One region of the Candidatus Pantoea symbiotica genome, then DNA from elsewhere that is predicted to be linked to it. Evidence: predicted binding sites of a transcription regulator. Region 1 holds the regulator's gene; the other holds the start of a gene.
What was found. The regulator CRP, encoded in region 1, controls carbon source genes, mostly activating them, when cyclic AMP is high. The targets are predictions, from matches to a motif close to ATGTGANNNNNNTCACAT.
Positions count from the first base shown of each region.

Region 1 (4,214 bases):
TGGTGCGTGACACCGGCGAGCGCGGCCATTCACGCGAAGCGGTGATGGATTCGGTGGTACGTTCGATGGAGGATTACATTAACTTCATCACGCCGCAGTTCTCGCGCACCCACATTAACTTCCAGCGCGTGCCGACCGTTGATACCTCAAACCCGTTTGCCGCCCGCGAAATTCCCTCGCTCGACGAAAGCTTCGTGGTGATTCATTTTCGCGGTCTGGAAGGCATCGCGTTCCCCTATCTACTGGCGATGATTCAGGGATCGTTTATTTCCCACATCAATACGCTGGTGGTGCCGGGCGGCAAAATGGGATTGGCGATGGAGCTGATTATGCTGCCGCTGGTTCAGCGACTGATTGAAGGGAAGCGAATTGAGTAGGTTTGGTGCGGGCTGTGAAAAGGGAGGCATGAATGCCTCCCCTACGACCGATTACAACTCGACAACCTCATAGCTGTGGGTAATTTCCACGCCTTTACCCAACATGATCGCCACCGAGCAATATTTTTCCGCCGACAGGTCAACCGCGCGCGCAACCGCTTTATCGCTCAACGCTTTGCCGCTGACAATAAAATGCAGGTTGATGGTGGTAAAAATGCGTGGCGCCTCTTCACGGCGTTCTGAGGTGAGTTTCACTTCGCAATCGGCCACATCGCTGCGCCCTTTTTGCAGGATCGACACCACATCAATGGCGCTACAGCCGCCTGCGGCCATCAGCACCATCTCCATTGGACTTGGCGCTTTATCACCGGAATTACCGTCCATTAATACCTGATGGCCAGATGAGGATTCTCCGAGAAAGGTAAGACCTTCCACCCATTTCACTCGTGCCTGCATTATTCTCTCTCCTGAAGCGGCGGTTTTGCCGCCAGAGTACGCTTTCACCTGACAAACAGCAATCCAGAGTAATCCCCCTTCTGCTGAAGCGAGACAACACAAGACAGCTCGCAAAAGCTGTGCTACAAACAGTGCTGAAAATATTTTCGTCATCACAGACGAAGGCCGGAAGAATCAAAAGCGTAGCTTAAGAGTCCACCCGGAATAATTTTTCCTTTACTGGAAACGCTCGACGATTAAACCGCCTGACAGGGAAAAATGCCCCCTGTATTTTGGGCACGATTACAACAGAGGATAATAGCGAATGGTTCTCGGCAAACCGCAAACAGACCCTACACTCGAATGGTTCCTGTCCCATTGCCATATTCACAAATATCCATCCAAAAGCACGCTCATCCATCAGGGTGAGAAAGCGGAAACGCTGTACTACATCGTAAAAGGTTCCGTAGCGGTACTGATTAAAGATGAAGAAGGCAAAGAGATGATTCTCTCCTACCTCAATCAGGGAGATTTCATCGGCGAACTCGGTCTTTTCGAAGAAGGCCAGGAACGTAGTGCCTGGGTACGTGCGAAGTCTGCCTGCGAAGTGGCTGAAATTTCATACAAAAAATTCCGTCAGCTGATTCAGGTAAACCCGGATATTTTAATGCGACTTTCGTCGCAAATGGCGCGTCGTCTGCAAGTCACATCTGAGAAAGTGGGCAACCTTGCCTTCCTCGATGTAACCGGACGCATCGCGCAAACGCTGCTAAATCTGGCCAAACAGCCAGATGCGATGACTCACCCAGACGGGATGCAAATCAAAATCACCCGCCAGGAGATTGGTCAGATCGTGGGCTGCTCACGCGAAACCGTGGGTCGTATCCTGAAAATGCTGGAAGATCAGAACCTGATCTCCGCACACGGTAAAACCATCGTCGTTTACGGCACCCGCTAATTTCTTCTCACCCACGGCGTGATGGCAACATCGCGCCGTTTCTATTTGCGATGAGCTGATGTGGCGTCGAATCATCTATCATCCCGAAGTTAACTATGCGCTGCGGCAAACGCTGGTGCTGTGCCTGCCTGTGGCTCTCGGCTGGCTGTTTGGCGATCTGCAAAAAGGTCTGCTGTTCTCATTAGTGCCGGCCTGCTGCAACATGGCGGGGCTGGATACGCCGCACAAACGCTTTTTCAAACGCCTGATTGTGGGTGGTTCGCTGTTTGCCACCGGCAGTTTCCTGATGCAAATCCTTACTGCTTACCAGATTCCGTTGCCGCTGATTTTGCTGGCGCTGCCGCTGCTGATTGGCGTGACCGGCGAAATCGGTCCGCTGCATGCGCGCTTGCTGCCCGCAACGCTCATCGCCGCTATCTTTACGCTCAGCTTAGTGGGACGCATGCCGATGTGGGTGCCGCCGTTGCTCTACATTGGCGGCACGCTGTGGTACGGCTTATTCAACTGGTTCTGGTTCTGGCTGTGGAAAGAGCAGCCGATGCGCGAATCGCTTAGCCTGCTGTTCCGCGAACTGGCGGATTATTGCGATGCCAAATACACCTTACTGACGCAGCTGACCGATCCGGAAAAAGCGCTGCCGCCGCTGCTGGCACGTCAGCAAAAGGCGGTCGATCTCATCACCACCTGTTACCAGCAAATGCATATGCTGTCGGCCAGCCGCGATAACAGCCACAAACGCCTGACGCGCGCTTTCCAGGTGGCGCTGGATTTACAGGAACACATCTCGGTGAGTTTGCATCAGCCGGAAGAGGTGCAGAAGCTGGTTGAAGAGAGCCACGCCGAAGCGGTGATTCGCTGGAACGCCAAAATCATCTCGGCGCGGCTGCGCGTGCTGGCGGATGCGATTCTCTACCATCAGCTGCCAGACCGTTTCCACATGGAGAAACAGCTCGGCGCGCTGGAGAAAATTGCGCGCCAGCATCCGGATAATCCGGTCGGTAACTTCTGCCTGTATCACTTCAGCCGCATCGCCCGCGTATTGCGCACGCAGAAGCCGCTCTACACGCGTGACCTGATGGCCGATCGCCAGCGCCGTTTGCCGCTGTTGCCGGCGCTGCGCAGTTATCTGTCATTCAAATCCACCGCGTTACGCACCGCGGCACGCTTCGCCGTAATGCTGATGTTTGGCAGCTCGCTGGCGCTGTTCTTTAACATCCCCAAACCTTACTGGATTCTGATGACCATCATGTTCGTCAGCCAGAACGGTTACAGCGCGACGCGCGTGCGCATCCAGCACCGTGCGCTGGGCACCTTTGCCGGTTTGCTGATCGCCGCCGCCTCATTACGGCTGGCGGTACCGGAATCGATCACGCTGCTGTTTATGCTGGGGATCACGCTGGCGAGTTATCTGATCACGCGGAAATATTACGGCTGGTCGATGATTGGCTTCACCGTCACGGCGGTGTATTCGCTGCAACTGCTGTCGCTCAACGGCGCACAGTTTCTGCTGCCGCGCATGATGGATACCTTGATGGGCTGTTTGATTGCCTTCGCCGGGATGATTTGGCTGTGGCCGCAGTGGCAAAGCGGACTGCTGCGCAAGAACGCGCACGATGCGCTGGAAGCCTATCAGGAAGCGCTGCGAATGCTGTTAGGCCCGGAACAATCGCCGGAGAAACTGGCTTATCAGCGCATGAAGGTTAATCAGGCGCACAACGCGCTGTTCAATTCATTGAACCAGGCATCGAGCGAGCCGGGCTTTAACCTGCAATATCTGAAAGATATGCGCATGTGGGTTACGCACAGTCAGTTCATCGTCGAGCATATTAACGCCATGACGATTCTGGCGCGTGAGCACACCATGTTGACGGCCAAGCTGGCGGAACGTTATCTGCAATCCTGTGAAATCGCGCTGCAGCGTTGTCAGCAGCGGCTGGCGTATGACGGACCGGGCAACGACAGCAATATTCTGGAAGCGCCGGAGAATCTGAATGAAGGGCCGGTGACGATTGTCGAACAGCATGTGAAGCGGATTTTGCAGCATCTCAGCGTGATGCACACCATCTCTTCGCTGGCGTGGAGCCAGCGACCGCATCATGGTCGCTGGCTCAAGGTGTTACGTCCGAAAGCGGATTAAGCAGCCAGCACCTTTTCAATCGCGCTGGCGAAACGCGTCATGCCTTCGGCGATATCGGTAGGTTCAATCACCAGCGAAGGTACAAAACGAATCACGTCGGTACCGGCGGTGAGAATCATCAATCCTTCTGCGGCGGAAGCATTAAGGATGTCACGCGCCTTGCTGGCGAACTGCGGCTTTAGCGCGGCACCAATCAGCAGACCTTTGCCACGAATTTCGCTGAAGATATCGAATTTACTGTCGATGGCTTGCAGCGCTTCAACAAACTGCTGACGACGCGCTTCCACACCTTCCAGCACTTCTGGCG
Region 1 is NZ_JBSZHR010000002.1:3,641,497-3,645,710, forward strand. Features, by position in the region: gene ACXIZX_RS17625 (phosphoribulokinase) at 1-377, shown strand, start outside; gene ACXIZX_RS17630 (OsmC family protein) at 429-833, opposite strand; gene crp (cAMP-activated global transcriptional regulator CRP) at 1,138-1,770, shown strand; gene ACXIZX_RS17640 (YccS/YhfK family putative transporter) at 1,829-3,907, shown strand; gene argD (bifunctional acetylornithine/succinyldiaminopimelate transaminase) at 3,904-4,214, opposite strand, start outside.

Region 2 (4,214 bases), 1.1 Mb from region 1:
CTTGGGTGGTGGCGAAGCAAGAAGGCCGCGATGCCGACCTGCAAGCGATCTGCTCAATGGGTATCAACCTGTTCCGCGTATTGATGACCTGGCTGAAGCCGGTGCTGCCATCGCTGACCGAACGCACCGAAGCCTTCCTGCAGAGCGAGCTGAGCTGGGATGCGATTGCCCAACCGCTGCTGGATCATGAAGTAGCACCGTTCAAAGCGCTGTATGGCCGTATCGAGATGACCAAAGTTGACGCGCTGGTTGAGGCCTCGAAAGAGGATGCAGCTGCGGCGAACAAACCTGCGGCAACAGGTCCTTTGGCGGATGCGCCGATTGGCGACACCATCACCATCGATGATTTCGCCAAGGTCGATATGCGCGTGGCGCTGATCGAGAAAGCTGAGCTGGTTGACGGTTCCGACAAACTGCTGCGCCTGGAGCTGGATTTGGGTGGCGAGAAACGTCAGATTTTCTCTGGCATTCGCGCAGCCTATCCGGATCCTTCTGTGCTGGTCGGCAAAATGACCATTATCGTGGCTAACCTCGCGCCGCGTAAAATGCGCTTCGGTATTTCAGAAGGCATGGTGCTGTCCGCGGGCCCAGGCGGCAAAGACCTGTTTGTGCTGTCCGTCGATAGCGGCGCAGTACCGGGAATGCCGGTTAAGTAAGCTAACAAGCCGCCTCAGGGCGGCTTTTTTGTGCCTGTTGATCCTACAAAGGATTGGCGCGTTTTTCGTAAGGCCGCCATTTATGGCGACCAGCTCAGACAGTACTGTGATCGCTAGCACGCTAATCGCTTAATGCGTATGATAAAGCGCTACGAAAACAGGAGCCTGACATGCCTGCCGTTCTCTCTGCTTGTTGGCGCTATGTGCGCGCCTTCGTCATCATCTATGCAGCGCTTTATGCCGGAATAGGGATTTCTGCCCTGCTCCCGATAACCATTCCTGGCAGCATCATCGGCATGCTGCTGCTGTTCCTGTTACTTGGGCTGCAAATCATGCCGGTAGAGTGGGTGAAACCCGGATGCCATTTACTGATCCGCTATATGGCGCTGCTGTTTGTGCCGATTAGCGTCGGCGTGATGGGCTATACCGATATTCTCACCGCGCAGTTTGGACCGATTGTGGTGTCGTGCATTGTCAGTACTTTTATGGTGCTGCTGATTGTGGGGCTCAGCGCAGAACGTTTGCAGCGCCCGCAGGAGAAGCCGAATGAGTGATGCATGGTGGTCGCTGCCGCTGACCGTAATCGCCTATTTTCTGGCGCGTAAACTGGCGGCGAAAATCAATATCTCCATCGTCAATCCATTGCTGGTGGCGATGGCGATTGTCATTCCGATTCTGCTGCTCACCAATCTGCCTTACACGCGCTATTTTGCTGGCAGCAGCCTGCTCAATCAGTTGCTGCAACCGGCGGTTGTCGCGCTGGCGTTACCGCTGTATGAGCAGATGCATCAGATTCGTGCGCGCTGGAAAACCATCATCAGCGTCTGTTTCATCGGCAGCATTACGGCGATGGTGTCGGGTACCGCGATTGCGCTGTGGATGGGCGCAACGCCGGAAATCGCCGCCACCATTATGCCGAAATCCGTCACCACGCCGATTGCGATGGCGGTCTCTGCTTCGCTGCACGGTATTCCCGCTATCAGCGCTATCTGCGTGCTCATCGCTGGTGTACTGGGTGCGGTGTTTGGCCATATGCTGCTTAATCTGTTTAAGGTGAAAAACAAATCTTCGCGCGGATTGGCAATTGGTAACGCTTCGCACGCGTTAGGCACCGCGCGCGCCGCCGAGATCGATTATCAGGAAGGCGCCTTCAGCTCACTGGCTTTGGTGATTTGCGGCATCATCACTTCGTTACTGGCACCGTTCCTTTTTCCGCTATTAATGCATTGGTGGGGCTGAAACTTGCGAGAGATCTCGCAAAGTTGAAACAACCCAATCAGCTTGCATTGTCAGAGCGACTTGGATCACATATAAAACCTCTGGCGGCGCATCGCCGCTAACGCGTAACTGAGGCCATCACATCATGCATTCACGATTCCTTACTGCTTTTTCTGCCCTGCCCGCTGCGCTGCAAGCTGCGATTCAGCCGCTGCTCGATGCGCCGGATTTCCATGGCGTATTGCGTCCGCAGGATGTCGCGCAACTGAAACAGCTTACCGGTCTGGATGATGATGCGCTGGCGCTGGAACTGCTGCCGCTGGCGGCGAGCTGCGCGGTGGCAACCGTATCAAATTTTAATGTCGGCGCGATCTCACGCGGCGTCAGCGGCCATTGGTACTTCGGCGCTAACATGGAGTTCCTGCACACGCCGCTGCAGCAGACGGTGCACGCCGAGCAAAGTGCCATTACGCATGCCTGGCTGTGCGGTGAAGAGAAACTGGCGGCGATTACCGTCAATTACACGCCGTGCGGACATTGCCGTCAGTTTATGAACGAGCTGAACAGCGGCACGGCGATTCGCATCAGCCTGCCGGGACGCGCCGTTAGCACGCTGGGCGACTATTTACCGGATGCGTTTGGTCCAGCCGATCTCAACATCACAGAACGTTTGCTGACGCCGATCGACCATGGTTTTGCGCTTGCAGGCGATGCATTGCAACAGGCTGCCATTACCGCCGCCAATCACAGTCACGCGCCATACAGTAAAAGCTACAGCGGCGTGGCGTTGCGCAGCCAGAGCGGCAAGGTCTTTACTGGCCGCTATGCGGAAAACGCCGCCTTCAACCCAAGCTTGCCGCCGCTGCAGGCCGCACTGATTTTGATGAACATGAGCAATGTGGCGCTGGAGACTATTCAGCAAGCGGTTTTGGCAGAATGTCAGGAGAGCACGCTGAGTCAGCTGGATGCGACACGCGCTACGCTCAAGGCGTTAGGATGTGAGGATTTTTCACTTACTTTAGTTTCGAAAACATCAGTTTAGTGATCCTTTTACCGCTTTTGTGACCTTCTGTTAACAAAAGCTGTACATCTGCAGGAATTTTCATAGGATCGGGCGCCAGAACCTCTTCACTTCAAGATGGACTGGCGTTACCTTTTCCCGGCGATACGTCAGAAAACACTGCAACCGGAGCAAGCACTGCATGGAACTCGACTACGAAAGTAAACGCCCGCTGTATATTCCTTATGCGGGTCCGATCCTGCTGGAATTTCCGCTGTTGAATAAAGGCAGCGCCTTCACCCTCGAAGAACGTAACGAATTTAACCTCAACGGCCTGCTACCGGAAGCGGTAGAAACCATCGAAGAGCAGGCAGAACGTGCCTGGCGCCAGTTCCTGGATTTCAAAAATAACAACGACAAGCATGTCTATCTGCGTAACATCCAGGATACCAACGAAACCCTGTTCTACCGGCTGCTCGACAATCATCTGGAAGAGATGATGCCGATTATCTACACCCCAACGGTCGGCGCCGCCTGTGAACACTTCTCTGAAATTTACCGTCGCGCGCGCGGCGTGTTCATCTCTTACAACAACCGCGACCGCATCGAAGACATGCTGCAGAACGCCACTAAGCAGAATGTAAAAGTGATCGTGGTGACTGATGGCGAACGTATTCTCGGTCTCGGCGATTTGGGTATCGGCGGCATGGGCATCCCAATCGGTAAGCTGTCGCTGTATACCGCGTGTGGCGGCATCAGCCCGGCTTACACCTTGCCGGTTGTACTGGATGTCGGCACCAACAACCAACAGCTGCTGAACGATCCGCTCTATATGGGCTGGCGTCATCCGCGCATTACTGGCGAAGAGTACGAAGAGTTCGTTAACGAGTTCATTCAGGCAGTGAATCGTCGCTGGCCGAACGTGCTGTTGCAGTTCGAAGACTTCGCGCAGAAAAACGCCATGCCGCTGCTGGAGCGCTATCGCGATGAGATCTGCTGCTTCAACGACGATATTCAAGGCACCGCCGCGGTGACCGTCGGCACTTTGATCGCCGCCAGCCGCGCTGCCGGCAGCCGCCTGTGCGAGCAGAAAGTGGTGTTCCTTGGTGCCGGTTCTGCCGGTTGCGGTATCGCCGAGCAGATCATCGCGCAGATGAAGTCGGAAGGTTTGAGCGATGATGAAGCGCGTGGCCGTGTGATGATGGTCGATCGCTTCGGTCTGCTGACCGACAAACTGCCGAACCTGCTTAATTTCCAGAGCAAGCTGGTGCAGAAGAGCGACAGCCTGAAAGATTGGGATACCAATAGCGATTCAATTTCTCTGCTCGACGTGGTGCGCA
Region 2 is NZ_JBSZHR010000002.1:2,548,946-2,553,159, forward strand. Features, by position in the region: gene metG (methionine--tRNA ligase) at 1-656, shown strand, start outside; gene ACXIZX_RS12415 (CidA/LrgA family protein) at 827-1,210, shown strand; gene ACXIZX_RS12420 (CidB/LrgB family autolysis modulator) at 1,203-1,895, shown strand; gene cdd (cytidine deaminase) at 2,020-2,916, shown strand; gene ACXIZX_RS12430 (NAD-dependent malic enzyme) at 3,077-4,214, shown strand, end outside.
Region 2: a site for CRP is predicted at 1,949-1,966, ahead of cdd (cytidine deaminase). Genes of this name have one in related genera too.